DNA from 2 places in the Paenibacillus sp. FSL E2-0178 genome. Region 2 is predicted to be linked to the other one. Evidence: a T-box and tRNA genes for the amino acid it is inferred to sense, from the RefSeq annotation. Region 2 holds a T-box; the other holds one or more tRNA genes.
The links. The T-box of region 2 lies ahead of MHI42_RS27755 (valine--tRNA ligase). A T-box ahead of a tRNA ligase gene usually reads a tRNA of that ligase, here a tRNA-Val.
Positions count from the first base shown of each region.

Region 1: it encodes a tRNA-Val, which carries the amino acid that the T-box ahead of MHI42_RS27755 (valine--tRNA ligase) is inferred to sense. The anticodon was not compared.

Region 1 is NZ_CP151953.1:1,251,794-1,259,644, forward strand. Features, by position in the region: gene MHI42_RS05610 (creatininase family protein) at 189-959, opposite strand; gene MHI42_RS05615 (NUDIX hydrolase) at 986-1,468, opposite strand; gene MHI42_RS05620 (NUDIX domain-containing protein) at 1,495-1,971, opposite strand; tRNA gene MHI42_RS05625 (tRNA-Val) at 2,336-2,407, shown strand; gene MHI42_RS05630 (Holliday junction resolvase RecU) at 2,918-3,472, opposite strand; gene MHI42_RS05635 (hypothetical protein) at 3,463-3,639, opposite strand; gene MHI42_RS05640 (hypothetical protein) at 3,644-3,901, opposite strand; gene dnaE (DNA polymerase III subunit alpha) at 4,040-7,213, opposite strand; gene MHI42_RS05650 (hypothetical protein) at 7,360-7,617, opposite strand; gene MHI42_RS05655 (ParM/StbA family protein) at 7,608-7,851, opposite strand, start outside.
Region 2 is NZ_CP151953.1:6,382,028-6,389,878, forward strand. Features, by position in the region: gene MHI42_RS27745 (LysM peptidoglycan-binding domain-containing protein) at 1-423, shown strand, start outside; gene MHI42_RS27750 (stalk domain-containing protein) at 652-1,302, shown strand; T-box leader at 1,404-1,689, shown strand; gene MHI42_RS27755 (valine--tRNA ligase) at 1,959-4,595, shown strand; gene MHI42_RS27760 (folylpolyglutamate synthase/dihydrofolate synthase family protein) at 4,601-5,977, shown strand; gene murC (UDP-N-acetylmuramate--L-alanine ligase) at 5,985-7,361, shown strand; gene MHI42_RS27770 (GGDEF domain-containing protein) at 7,655-7,851, shown strand, end outside.

The DNA.
Region 1 (7,851 bases), 3.2 Mb from region 2:
TCGGACTTGAGAAGCTATAACATAATCTCTCGCAAAAAAAGCTGCAGAACACCCTTCGCGTCGCACCGCGATCAATAGAAATAACCCCACTTGCTTCTCCAAGCCGCTGTCGCGGTTAATTGGACGAAGCCTATGGGGCTTAACTAACTCGCACGTGTCTTTCTTTCTGCTGCTTGCCTATGTTTCCATTACTGCCTGGAAGCTTCAGCCTGACTAATCTCAACAGCCTGTGCAGCAATCTTCTGCAGCTCGGCTGCGATAGTCTCCACAGAGCCCTTCCACAGCTTGCGTCCTAATTCTTCGCTGGCATGAGTCGGATCGCCAATGACACCCGTTGCCGAGTACCTGGTGAAGTCGAGTCCGGGATCGTCCCAATCCGGTTCAGTACTGCCGGGATTCTCAATCAGCTCCTCACGGATGCACTCGGGATGTTTGTAGAGCCCCAGAGATGTGGTGAAGCTGTCGGCATGACCACCCGGAATATGCGGATTGGCATGTGTACACCAGACCTCATGGAACGGATGATGCGGAAGATGAACCCTGGCTTTTCCTGCATAATCCTGATTAAATTTCACAGCCACCTGGTTCAGCATATGTCCGCCGCAGCCGCGCATAATCACCAGCTGCTTGAAGCCCTGGTCAGCCAGTGAAACCAGAACCGCATAGATCACATCCTCATACACCTTCTGCGGGATGTCGATGTAGCCATAGCCGTAATTACGGTGCTCAGGAGTTGGACCAAATGGAATCGTCGGAATTACCAGCGACTTCACACCGTAGCTCAAATTTGCCATAGTTGCTGCTTCAATAGACAGCTCGGTAGCCAGCCAGATATCAAAATCCACCGTCGCATGCGGCCCCTGCTGCTCCGTGCAGCCGGTTGGAATAATAGCCATATAGCCTTCGGCTGCTTTTTGCTTAATCTCCAGAAAAGTTAATTTCCCATATTCTACGTTCATCTATAATCTCCTTATATGGTACTGCATCATATCTTCCTGCTCAGACTTACTGTAAATTCGGGCTTGGTCTGGTAGGCCATATAAGCGACTGTACCGTCAAATGCCAGATAAGCTTCATAACGGGTGCGGATAGCAGGGCTGGTAATCATCTCAAGCACTTTATCCCGGCTGACCCAACAGCTCTCCGCTGTTTCATCCGATGTTGCTAATGCCCCGCCGATTGGCCGGCACACATAGTCCAGCATCACTTTGGTCGGGACATCGGTTACACCGTCATGCCATTTGTACATCCCCGTATTGGAATACACGCCGATCAGCTGGTCAACCACAGTGAGGATGCCACTTTCCTCCTGTATTTCACGGGTTAGCGCATCCATCAGGTTCTCTCCTGACTCCACTTGACCTCCGGGGAACACCCAGCCGCCATGAAACGTTCGGACCAGCAAAATTTCTCCTTGCCCATTCTCAACAATCCCGCCGACCGCCACAATATGAGTAGGCATAGACACGGCAATCACTCCGTTCAATGGTAGGATTATTGCGCACCAAATTCCACTTGTTCAATAGATCTGCTTTCATTGGCATTTCCGCTCAGTTGCTTGATATATTCTGTTACTCTCGCGATTAACGTCGGATATATCCCTGGATACGTAACCGTTTCCGGAATTTCTCTGAATCTGCGAATCTCCTCCATTTCATATGGGGGCAGGGGGCCGAACTTATCTACAGCTGCAAAGTACAGCATCCCGTAGCTCGCGGGTACTTCTTCACTTCTCACCGAATATACGCATATAGGGTATAACTTGTACGCCTCAGCGCCTGTTTCCTCATACAGCTCCCTGGCGGCAGCTTCATCAGGACTCTCTCCTGCTTCAATATGTCCTCCGGCAAATTCCCATGTGGACCGCTCGCGGTGCCGCACCAGAACCCAGTCTTCACCTTGCTTCATGACAATCACAACATACTTAAGACTAACCTCAGGCATTTCAGATTCATGCAAAGTTACGATCATTAGAAGAACTCCTTCGGCTTCATTATGTATAATGGAATGATTGAGAGATATTCCCAGACAACCGCCATCATTATATTATAAAATCTTTTCTGTGTCGCTCAACTTTTTCGCTGCAAAAAAGCCCCACTCACATTCAGCGGGACCTGCACCTTATCTTATCATCTACCACCAGTAAAGGGGTTAATCTAACCTGTCAAATCACAGCCCACCTTCTTCTCTTCCGCCGTGATCCGCTTCCCCAGAGTAGCATAGTACTGCCTCCTATTTATTCTCTAATAAATTCCATATATCAGCCAACCTATTTCTTCGTTATAAAAAATTCTTGCCATTCCCTCACATCATATGGTATTATAAATTTCGTTGCAGGACGGTAGCTCAGCGGGAGAGCACTATCTTGACAGGGTAGGGGTCATGGGTTCGAACCCCATCCGTCCTATAGAGGTTTAATACCATATCTCAGCTTAAAACCCTTGATACATAAGGGTTTTTTGTTTGCTTACTTTCAATATTATACTTACTTTTTTCATATATCATATTAGCAGGGGGCATTCTGGGGTGCGCAAAAAGCTGTCCAACATTCTTTCCTTAATGCAACTTTTCAAAATAAAAAAATAGGGGGCATTTTCTGCCACCTATGTTCGTTAACCCAAGTACCACTTTATGAAGTTTCTCTTTGGTATCTTATACAATTTCCCGACTCGTATACTGTAGAACTGTTTCGATTCAATTAGATTATATGTAGAGTTCTTGCTCAATCCCAAGAATTCTTGAATATCTTTTGGTTCCATCGGTTCGGGTAAATTACGAAGCCGTTTCACGACTTTCTTGTCTAATTATAGATTAATGTTTGTCACCCTCTTGTAATGTAATAAGAGGCTTTCTAAGCCCCTTTCTCAGCTTTGTGCTACAATTGCCCCAATCCTCCTTTGACTCTTCTGCAGCGTCCTCAAACGGTTTGGGGCAATGAGTTAATTGCCTCCGTGATAAACTCCTTTATGTGATAATGCCAGTTTACTTTCTTCTTAAATCCCTTAATCTCAATACCAATCTCTTCGCAGATTCCAATTGGAATACTCGATTTGTTTATCTTTACTTTATACTTATTTTCTTTGATCTGGTTTTGTGCTATGTATTGGTATTTGACAAACTCTTGAATTGGTACAAAAAACACCCTATTTTGCGGCTCACGGAAATTCATTACAAACCCTGAAATAACACCTTCATATGTATTTGCTTCAACTAACTTATCAATTTGATGCTGCTTAATTATACTTTCATCAAAGCTAAACCTGTTCTCTTTTGTTGACTTCAATTCCAGTGTAAATAAATGAGATCGAGCGAACATCATACAGTCGTAATCGTTTTTAGTTACCTTTACTCGTTGCCGAAGATCTGGAGGTATAAAAGTATCCTTAATTCTCGTAAAGAAAATTTTTTCATCAACATTTTCAGCAGATGACTGAAAGTTCTCCTCAAACTTCTTTCCTTCTTTTACAGCCATTCGCGCATTGTCTCCAATCGCTCATCAAATGACTTTATTTCTTCATCCAGCATTTTTTCATATTTATCTTCTTTTATGTACCCTTTATTATTAAACCCTTCAATTCGCTTAATCATAAATTTCTTCAATTCTTCTACCAATGCCATGTTATGTCCTACTAAATTCAAACTATCATTCTCCTTTATTATCAGTTAACGTAAATATTCTTGCTTCTACTGCCTTTTTAACGCAATCTCTTTCATCATGTACCGATAAACCATAGATATCTAAAATCTCACCACATTCTATTTCAAAAATTGTAATGACCTCTCCGCAACCCGCACAAGTTGAATATTCAATTACCTCCCTTTCTTGTGAATCGGGGAAGTGGTGAATGTGATATGCAGTTTGGTACATATCTAAATTGTAGTTATCATTATATTTATTCATAAATCTCATTATCTCTCGTTTCTAAGAGATAATGCATAGATTCGGTCAGTAATAGTTTATAATAATTGTCTGAGATTGAGCGGTCGAGTAGTTTCTCAACAGATGTCTTAGATAGTTTTATGAATTACTCTTGTTCATTCATTTTTTACCGGACTCCTTTTGAATGTATTTTGTGTAACCAGTAATCCAAACATCGGTTTGATCTGTTGGCTTAAATCCTCCCGCACCATCAGGCACTTGACGCTGCTTCTTTTGGTGACTTGTAATCTCAATCATATCGCCTTTCTGAATGACGAGCTTTTTATCTTTATTATTAAAGGTTTTCTTGTCCATTTTGAAATTGTATTCTTCTCCTGTTTTTAGACGATACAATTTCAATTTAGGACTATATTTAGTATCCAAGTCCGTTACAACACACCAGTTTGATTCTACATTTGGATAAGTTGTAGTTATGTATCCCGTTACCTCTGATTCAAACATTACGACTTCATTTGGTAGTAGTTCTAGGTAATTATTTAATGATCGGATACTTTCTTCAGCCGACCTCAACTCTTCTAGGCGTTTAAGTTTTGTTTTTTCAACATAAGTCTTTTTATACTGAACTTTTCCACTTGAAAATTCATTATAGATGGCAAGTAATAATCCGCACGTTCCAAATTTCGAGAAGAAGTTGAGCCTGATAAGGATATCAAGTTGTCGAGTATTTACTGATGTTTTTTCTGTGATATCAACTAATAAATCAATAAAGTACTCATAAGTATTTATTCTCAACAACAGAAGCTCCTCGGCTATTTTAGCGTTAAGGAATTTGATTGATTCAAGACCTTTATATATAGTTCTGTCTTCTTCGGTATAAGAATAATTCGCATTTGATTTACCAAACTTAATCGGAGAGATCTTGATATCTCTTGTTTTAGCATAATTTATGATCTGTCCCGTTTTATCAATGTCGTCTTTATTGATATTCAACATGACAGTAAGGAAAGCCAATGGATAATAATATCTAAGATATCCATTTCCATATCCAATATGGGAATAAGGGTTGGAGTGATTATCTGAAAAACCATACCGCTGTGCATCGTCAATAACTTGCAGAAAAGGATCGAGAATAGAAAGTGCTGATTGTTCAGTTTCATTGTATTCGCTTTTCAATTTATCGACGAAACGCTTTCTAATTTCAGGCAAAAATTCTTCAGTGCCTTCTTTTTTTGACAACCCACGACGAACAGAATCGCTCTCAGCCATAGAAAAATTACAGAACTCTACTAAGAAGTTCATAATTTGTTCCTGATAGACTAAATAGCCCAGTGTGTTGTTCAAGAATTCGTTAAGCGCCTTGTGTCCATGGTCTTTAAAAATGCCATTTGCCAAAGCCTGTCTGTATGAATCACCAGAAGGACGAATAGCACCATTGCCAATAGAAAACAACTCAATATAGTTAAAATCAGGGTACTGTTCTTTAATTCTTTTTATGGTTGTTTCGCTAAGTAAATCCTTCAAATATGCTTGAGCAGATGCACTCTCCCACTGAAATATACCCAAGCCTGACTCTCTAATTGAATTCCACACATCTTCATCGTTAACATTCATATTATCGGGTACTAGCCTGTCGATCCCAGTTAGTTTACAGGCTTCATTTATAATTTCAATATTATCCAGTCCAAGAATATCTAGTTTTACATAATTTAAACTGTCAAGCTCTTTCATATTAATTTGACTTACAGGGTACTTACTTTCCTTCGTGAAGCAAAGTCCGATATTCCCTTCAAGACTGATTGGCGAAACAACATAACCAGATGGGTGAGATCCTATACTTACTATTACTCCCTTGACAAGTTCAACGTATTTAAATAATTCTGGATACATTTCTATGTATTTTGAATCAACCGCATCTTCTTTTTTCTCATTTTTATAAACTGATTTTGCAATCTGATCTATGGTTGACAAATCCATGTCTAATGCTCGACCAATTTCTCTTATTGCTCCTTTGAGCGCTACAGTATTGAAAGTAATGATTTCTGAAAAATGAATACCTGGAATGGTCGATACATAATCTATAACTTCTTGCCGCTTTGATGGGGGCCAATCCAGGTCGATATCGGCAAGTGAGATACGTTCGGGGTTTAAGAATCGGAAAAAGTTTAATTTATGTTTAATACTGTCCATTTCTGTAATCTTCAGCAGATATGCTATTAAACTGCCATTAACAGATCCTCTACCATATCCCTGATATATCTCATTTTTATGCGCCCAATCCACGACTTCCTTTTGTAGAAGCATGTAATCTATTGCTCCGACTTTCTTATATGTATCAAACTCTTCTCTTATTCGTTCAAAATATTGCTGTTTCTTTTCTGGAGGAAATTTATTTATGCCTCGATCTACAACTCCGATATTAATCTTTTCTTTAAACACTCTCTCTGAGTCATCGTGCAACTTTGGGTATTTAGGCGAATCATCTATTTTAAATTCATCAATCATATCTACAAGCACATTTGTATTATGAATCGCCTCAAGATATACATTTCTTGGAACGGAATCTTGATCTTGAAACATCTTAACCATTTCTGGATAAGTCTTAAATGTTAAATCAAAAGCATCTTCGTCTCCATAAGTTGCCTTTTTAGCCTTCATTAGTATTGTTCTTGCTTCAGCATGAGACTGATTTAGGGCGTGGGTATCTGTAGCTGCGATAAGCGGGATACCTGTTGTTTTTGATAGATCATAAAGATGTTGATTGAATAGCTTTTGTTCGGGATGCATATGATATTGAATCTCAAAAAACATTCTATGTTTATTATTTACAAAGAAATCCATTAACTTGTTCATCATCTGTTTGTTATCGTTCTTGATGGCTCTCCACAGGGGGGACGCGAGGCAAGCGGATGTCATAATAATATTGTCTGAAGTGTTAAACAAATCATCGAACGATAATCGCGGATTGTAATATTTATGACCATCTTCTTGGTTATTAGAAAGAGACGTGAGTCTGTTCAACTCTTGTACTCCATCCCAGTTCTTACTAATTAACATGTAATGGTAATTATCACGGATTAAGCCCTTTTCTTTATCTATGTATTCAGTGAGATATACTTCATTAGCGTGGATATATTTCATATTTTTCTTTTCTAGCGCCTGTTTCTTTTTTACCCAGTTGAAGATATTACCATGCTCAGAGAAGCAAATTGTTCTCATTTGTGCCTGTTCTGCTGCTTCTATGTATTGTTCAAATTTAGTAACCGAATCGACGCTCATCGATGTGGACGGATTGCTTAGATGAGAATGAAGATGATATTTTACATAATTATCTATAGAAAATTCCCCTTTCTAAACATTTGATAAAATAATGATATTATCAGCAAATTCGACTCAAAAAACCCTTTAAAATCAACGTTTTTCACCACCCCCTAGACGAAATATGAGCATCCTTATATGTATAAAGTAGGCTTAGCCTACTTTTATATTCCACCTAAAAATGAATCTAAAATGTCATCAAGCGATTTATCATCATCAATCAATATTTTAACGTCAGATTCTTCTCCTTCAACGAGGCATGTAAATTCTATATTCTTTTCAATGGGAGTACCAAAGAACAATAACCTTAATGCTTTTCTAACTACATCACTTTTATCCTCGTGCTCTGGTAACTCCTCAAAAGCTCTAATCAAATCTTTGTCTTTTCCTGGCCTCAGCCTTGCTCTAGCTACTATTTCCATAGGCGAGCACTTATCTTTCCATAACCATTTAGCTGAGTAAGTTGATCAAACAGTATTTTATTTGGAAGATCTAAGTATTCATAAATTAAGTGAGCTGCTCCACCACCAATCAGATAATAATCAAAAGTAATATTTAAACTTTCAATCTCATTTTGAATTTGTTGAGCCAATGCTCTGAATGCTCTATTTATTAAATGCCCAATATTTCTCCCTTCATATACTCCAGACATAACA
Region 2 (7,851 bases):
ATAGACAATGAGAGCTTCGTGTCCGAGGAATTCTTACCTCCCCAGGAGGAGAAGCAGGATCTCAAGATTGCGCTGGGCAGCAAAAAAGATCCGGCAATTGCCGAGCAGGAGCCATTGACCTTCTCTTCGCTGCTCAGCTCCAGCCGTGCGCGCAAGGAGCAGGAGATTCTCCATTCCGAGGAGGTAGCCTCCAAAGCGGCGGTTATTCCTGAGGCAGGGAATGATACCGAATGGAAAAGCCGGTTCATCGGCGGTCTTGGCGGTACAGAGCTATTCCGCAAAGTGCGGCTCTGCATCGTCCAGCGGGAAGAAACGCTGGATACGATTGCCGAGAAATATCAGCTCAGTACCAGAGAGCTGTCCATGTATAACCGGCTCTCCGGACAGAATGTAGAAGAAGGCCAGGTTTTGTATATTCCCTAGGATGGACAGGGGAATGCGGCAGGAAGTTGCGGGGGGCTGTCCCACAAGCCATGACATGGCTGCTTGGGGCAGCCTTATTTTTTTACATAGGATATATATATCTTGGCCCGGCCTGTTGCGGGTTCATATTTGCTTAGGCAGGGTTAATGGTCACTATCGGCTTATGTACTTGCAGATTCAACCAGCTGTGCGCCGGTATACACTACTTCTTGGGAGGATGGGATATTTATGAAGAAAAAAGTGACGGCAGCTGCGATCGCATTGGGCGTGGCGCTGACTGCTTCAGCCGGCGTCTATGCCGCGGGCAACCTGCAGGAGATTCGGGCATCGCTGAATTACAAGCTCGGGATCATCGTGAACGGTCAGGTCTATGCGATGAAAGACGGCAACGGTAAAACGCTTGCCCCGATCACATACAATGGCACAACGTACCTTCCTGTACGCTCAATCAGTGAAGCGCTGAACACCTCTGTCACTTATGACGCCGCAAACAGCCGGGTCGTCATCGGCGGCTCCGCTTCTCCTGGCACGTCCTCTCCGGAACCGGCCGCGGTACCGGTACAGCGTCCGAAGAGCCTGCCGTCCGACTTCCCGCTTCCGTCCGATGCCAAAGTATTCAATCTGATCGAAGGCTCGGCGACCGGCACGCCGTCTGCGACGTTCAGCTATCTGACGAAGCAGGACCTGGAGACGCTTGGCAATACGTACAAAGAGTATTTTGTGCGCAAAGGCGCCACCGCCAAATCCGAGGAGATCTCCGCGGAAGCCTTCTCGATTATCGATGCCGGAAGCACGTTTTCGGTTACGCTGGACGCCTACCTGGGAACTGGCAGCTATGGAGGCTACAATATCGTCAACGTGATCTGGAGCGGGAAGTAAGATATTTTTTTGAACCGGGCGGTATAAACTCTGCCCTTTGTGTGTATGCTGGTTGACTAGGAATAGGACTGAATGTATTATTGACATAAGTAATAACTAGCATAAAGACTGGGAACGGGAAGAGTAGGCGGTCAGCCCTTCAGAGAGCGGAATTGTAGTTGCTGTGAATTTCCGCAGGATGCAGCCCCCGAAGTCGCCCCGGAGTCGCCCTTCTGAGCTTGCCTCCATATATATGGAGACCAGGTTAGGATGTGGCCGGACGCAGCCGTTATCTGCATGAGTGTCGCGCTAAGCTTCCGGACCTGTAAGGGGTCTGAGGCAGGGGTTTATTTTTTGTTAGCGCGAAACAAAGGTGGTACCGCGAAAGAATGGCCTTTCGTCCTTTGAGACGAAGGGTCTTTTTGTATTTAAATATAAGGATTTATATGTTTCACTCTATCAATTATCCTTATATTTCTCGCTGAAACGGTACCGTCCTTAGACAGGACGGCAAAGCCGTTTCCACTTGTCAGATTGTTACAGAATACAAAAAGCTTCTCATCATTTTCTCTAATGGAGGGTTCACAATGGCTGATAACAACAATACAGCAGCAGAGCTGACGAACCAGCTGGAAGCGGCAGAAGACACCGCTACTGCAAATCACAAGCAAAGCGATATGCCGACTACCTATGATCCGGGGTCGGCGGAGAAGAAATGGTATACTTACTGGATGGAGAACGGCTTCTTCGAAGCAGGCAAACGTCCGGATGCGCAGCCTTACAGCATTGTTATTCCCCCGCCGAATGTAACAGGAATGCTGCATATCGGGCATGCGCTTGATTTCACACTGCAGGATGTTCTGATCCGTACCAAACGGATGCAGGGCTATGATACGCTGTGGCTGCCGGGAACGGACCATGCGGGAATCGCTACGCAGACCAAGGTAGAGCAGAAGCTGCGCGAGCAGGGAATCTCCCGCCATGATCTGGGACGCGAGAAGTTCCTGGAGCAGGTATGGGCCTGGAAAGACCAGTATGCAGAGACGATTCATGACCAATGGGCCAAGATGGGCCTGTCTCTGGATTACTCCCGCGAACGGTTTACCTTTGATGATGGAATGAAGAAGGCGGTAAGCAAGGTGTTTGTTGAGCTGTACCAGAAGGGCCTGATCTATCGCGGCAAACGCATTATCAACTGGGATCCGGCTGCACGCACGGCTCTGTCGGACATCGAAGTTGAATATAAAGAGGTAAATGGCTATCTGTACCATCTGCGCTATCCGCTTAAGGACGGCAGCGGCTATATTACTGTAGCTACAACCCGGCCGGAAACGATGCTGGGCGATACTGCGGTAGCCGTGCATCCGGAAGATGACCGTTACAAGGATCTTATCGGCAAAACCCTGATCCTGCCGATTACCTTGCGGGAAATTCCGGTTATCGCTGATGATTATGTAGATAAGGAATTCGGCAGCGGCGCGGTGAAGATTACCCCGGCACATGATCCGAATGACTTTGAGATGGGCGTGCGCCATAGTCTTCCACAGATTAATGTGATGGATGAAGGCGGAATTATGAATGCGGAAGCAGGCAAATACCAGGGACTGGACCGCAGTGACTGCCGCAAGGCGATCATTGCCGACCTGAAGGAGCAAGGTGTGCTTGTATCCATTGAGGACCACGTACATCAGGTTGGACACAGCGAGCGTTCGGGAGCCGTAGTTGAGCCTTACCTGTCCACCCAGTGGTTCGTGAAGATGCAGCCGCTGGCAGAAGCGGCCATCGCAGCGCAGAAGGATGGTAGCGGTGTTAACTTCGTACCGGACCGCTTCGAGAAGACTTACCTGAACTGGATCGAGAATGTACGCGACTGGTGTATTTCCCGCCAATTGTGGTGGGGCCACCGCATCCCGGCCTGGTACTCCGAATCTACCGGGGAGATTGTAGTTGCACATGATGAAGAAGAAGCACGCCGCATCAGCGGACTGTCCGACCTGAAGCAGGATGAGGATGTTCTGGACACCTGGTTCAGCTCGAACCTCTGGCCGTTCGCCACACTGGGCTGGCCTGATGAGAACAGCAGCGACTATCAGCGTTACTATCCGAACAATGTGCTGGTTACCGGCTACGATATCATCTACTTCTGGGTAGCCCGCATGATCTTCTCGGCTCTGGAATTCACCGGACAGAAGCCATTCTCCGACGTGCTGATGCATGGTCTCGTACGCGATGCTGAAGGACGCAAAATGTCCAAATCACTCGGCAACGGTATCGATCCGCTGGATGTAATCGAGCAGTATGGCGCAGACGCTATGCGCTATATGATTACTACAGGCAGCACAGCCGGTCAGGATCTGCGGTTCCGGATGGAAAAGGTAGAGCAGGCGCGGAATTTTGCCAACAAGATCTGGAATGCCTCACGCTTTGCACTGATGAATCTAGAAGGTTTTTCTTTTGAAGATATTGACATTACAGGTGAGCTCAGCACGGCGGACCACTGGATTCTGCACCGCCTGAACGAAACTTCCCGCGATATTACGCGTCTAATTGACTCGTACGAGTTCGGTGAGACCGGCCGGCTGCTGTACAACTTCATCTGGGATGATCTGTGCGACTGGTATATCGAATTCGCCAAGCTCTCGCTGTACGGAGCGGACGCGGCTGCCAAGGCCAAGACACAATCGGTTCTGGCCTATGTACTGGACCGCACGCTGCGCCTGATTCATCCGTTCATGCCGTTCATTACGGAAGAGATTTGGCAGCATCTGCCGCATCAGGGCGACACCATCACGCTGGCCGAATGGCCGAAGTATGATTCTGCGCTTGAGAATCCGCAGGCAGTAGCAGAAATGAATCTCCTGATGGATGTTATCCGTGCCGTTCGTAATATCCGTGCGGAAGTGAACGTGCCGATGAGCAAGAAGGTAGAACTGATTATCAAAGCCGGGGGTCAGGAAACCCTGGACATTATTTCCCGCAACGACAATTACATCGGGCGCTTCTGCAACACCTCTTCCTTCGAAGCAGGACTTGCGCCGCAGACACCGGATAAAGTGATGTCCGCTGTGGTTACAGGAGCCGAGCTGCTTCTGCCGTTGTCAGGACTGATCGACATTGAACAGGAAATTGCCCGTCTGGAAAAAGAAGTCCAGACACTGAACAGCGAAGTTGAACGCGTGGAGAAAAAGCTCGGCAATCAGGGCTTTGTCGCCAAGGCGCCAGCTAAAGTCATCGAAGAGGAGCGGGCGAAGCAGGCGGACTATTCCGATAGACGCGAGAAAGTGCTGGCCCGTATCGCAGAGCTGAGAGGATAAGGGACATGGAAGAGATCACACGGAGCGGCAGTGCCGCTCCCTTAAGTTCTTATACAGAAGCAGTAGACTGGATTAACAGCCTGATTCCTTTCGGTATCCGGCCGGGTCTAGAACGGATAGAGCTTCTGATGGAGAAGCTGGGTCATCCGCACCGCAAGCTCAAGTTCATTCACGTAGCGGGGACGAACGGCAAAGGCTCTACCTGTGCTTTTCTGACCCGTGTGCTTATTCAGAGCGGTTACACGGTGGGGACCTTTACTTCTCCTTATATCACGAAATTCACGAACCGTTTCCAGTACAATGGAGCAGATATTTCCGAAGAGACTTTGCTGGAACTGGTTAATAAACTGCGTCCGCTGGTTCAAGAGATCGCGGGCGGTGAGCTGGGTTCGCCGACAATGTTCGAGGTGTCGACAGCACTGGCCATTCTCTATTATGGCGAAGTCTGTTATCCGGATGTAGTCGTATGGGAGACTGGTCTTGGGGGAAGGCTGGATGTAACGAACATCGTTACCCCGGTTGTGTCTGTAATCACGAATGTGGGGCATGATCATACCGATGTGCTGGGAGATACGCTGGAGCTGATTGCCGGTGAGAAAGCCGGAATTATTAAGCCGGGCGTTCCCGCAGTCAGCTGTGTGAGCCAGCCGGAGGCCGTTGCCGTGCTTAAGGCGAAAGCGGCGGCTACCCGTTCTACTCTATATTTGGCTGGAGAAGATTTCAGCTATAGTGGCGTAGAGCTCAGGGACGGCCACCAGCATTTCACCTTCCAGGGTCCATTCCGCTCGTTAGAGCTGGATATAGCTATGAAAGGCGAACATCAGCTGGAGAATGCAGCGGGAGCTATGATGGTCCTTGAGGTGCTGCGTCAGTATATGGCCTTCATGCTGGAGGACGAGGATGTGCTGGAGGGATTCCGCGGTACCTTCTGGGCCGGAAGGCTGGAGGAAGTAGGCACTTCGCCCAGAATTATTCTGGACGGAGCGCATAATCCGGAAGGTGCAGAGAGCCTGGCTAAGAGTCTTCCGCAGTTTGGGCCATACGGTAAATTAAATTTGCTCATGGGGATGCTGGCAAATAAGCATCACGAGTCGTATCTCAAGCATATACTGCCTATAGTGGATACGCTCATCCTGACCGAACCGGATTTCCGGAAGAAAATGGACGCGGAAGATCTGCAGGCCATCGCAGAAAGTCTGCGGAATAAATATGCCAAGGAAAACTTGGAAATCATAGTAGAACGTAATTGGGGCCAAGCGCTGCATCTGCTGCAGACGATCACAGCGGACGATGACCTTGCGGTCGTGTCCGGAACGCTGTATTTGATTTCTGATGTACGCAGTACGCTTTTACGGCAACCCGATTCTGAAAAAGGCTGGTGACGAACTGTTGGATACTACTGAACGTGTGCATTTTATAGGGATCGGCGGCTACGGTATGAGCGCGATTGCCCGGGTGATGCTGGAGATGGGATATACAGTTACGGGTTCTGACGTAGCTGCCCAAGAGTTAACGGAGAAATTGATTGCCAAAGGTGCCAAGGTCTACATTGGACATACGGCCGAACAGGTCAAAGGCGCAGATCTGGTCGTATATTCTACGGCGCTTGCATCGGATAACGTAGAATGGGTAGAAGCGGAGCGTCTCAAAATACCGATTCTTCACCGTTCGCAGATGCTTGCCCGTCTGCTGAATGAGCGCAAGGGTGTGGCTGTTGCGGGTGCGCACGGCAAGACTACCACCTCGTCGATGATTGCTCTGGTTATGGAAGACTGCGGCGTGGATCCTACGTATATTATTGGCGGGGAGATCATGAACGTCGGTACGAATGCCAAGGCAGGACAAGGGGAATTCGTCGTAGCCGAAGCGGATGAGAGTGATGGCTCATTCCTGCAGTACCATCCTTGGCTGGGGATTGTAACGAATATTGAAGCCGACCATCTGGAGAACTACGGCGGTGATTTCGGCCAGCTGAAGGAAGCTTATGTGCAGTTTATGAACCAGCTGCGTGAGGACGGAACGGCTATTGTGTGCGCGGATGATGAGAATGTGAAATCTCTGCTGCCTCAAGTAAAAGGTACGGTTATCACCTACGGAATTTATTCGGAGACTGCAGATTACACGGCGACCGACATCGTTCTGGGCGACCGCCAGGTGTCGTACACGATGAATCGCGGTACGGAGGTTCTGGGCCGTATTGAGCTTTCCATTCCGGGGCAATACAATCTGTATAATTCAATGGCGGCGGTAATTTCCTGTCTGAAATCCGGCATTGCCTTTGAAGCGATCGCTGCAGCAATTGTGAAATTCCACGGTGCCAAGCGGCGCTTCCAGGTGCTGGGAGAGATCAACGAGATTCTCGTCATTGATGATTATGCGCATCATCCAACGGAGATTCAGGCTACCATTAGTGCTGCCAAGGCTACAGGCAAACGGATTATCGCCGTGTTCCAGCCGCAGCGCTACACGCGTACCTTCTTCCTGCTGGATGCGTTCAGCCGTGCGTTCAGCGAAGCGGACGAAGTGATTATTACCGATATCTACTCGCCTGCCGGAGAGAAGCAGATCGAGGGAGTCACCTCCGCGAAGCTGGTGGAGCTCATTGTGCAGAACAGCAACGCCGGTGCACGGCATCTGCCGACGAAGGAAGCTGTGCTGGCTGACCTGCAGGACCGCATTGCTCCCGGTGATCTGGTGATTACAATGGGTGCGGGTGATATCTGGAAGGTCGGGTATGCACTGGCGGATAATCTGAAGAATCGTTAATAGGGCTTAGGCCATTCTATGCAGATAACACATATCTCTTTACAGTAATAGGATAGCTAGGTATTTTAACAGAAACGGTTTCCGTTCCTTGAATAAGGACAACGAAGCCGTTTCTTCTTTTTATGTCAGGAGGTATCTGGCGGTCTGAGAAATTAGAAGTGAAATTAAACCAACATTTTGCCGATATAGCTTGTGAATGATATTGTCCTTAAAAGAGAAGGTATTCCCGCATATTTGGTGGTGTACTCATGAGCTTTCAGCTTGATATTAATACATTGTTGTACTTGTTCATCTTGGGGAACTTGTTTTCCGGCCTGCTGATTACCTTTTACCGCTACCATTTCGCCAAGGATACCGCCTCGGTCCTTTTTATAACTGCAAAGTGGCTTCAGGTCGTCTTCTGGGGCTCTATTCTGCTATGGGATTATATCCCCCATTGGATCGCCGTACCTCTAAGCAATGCGCTCATTCTGGCTGGAGGAGGTCTGGA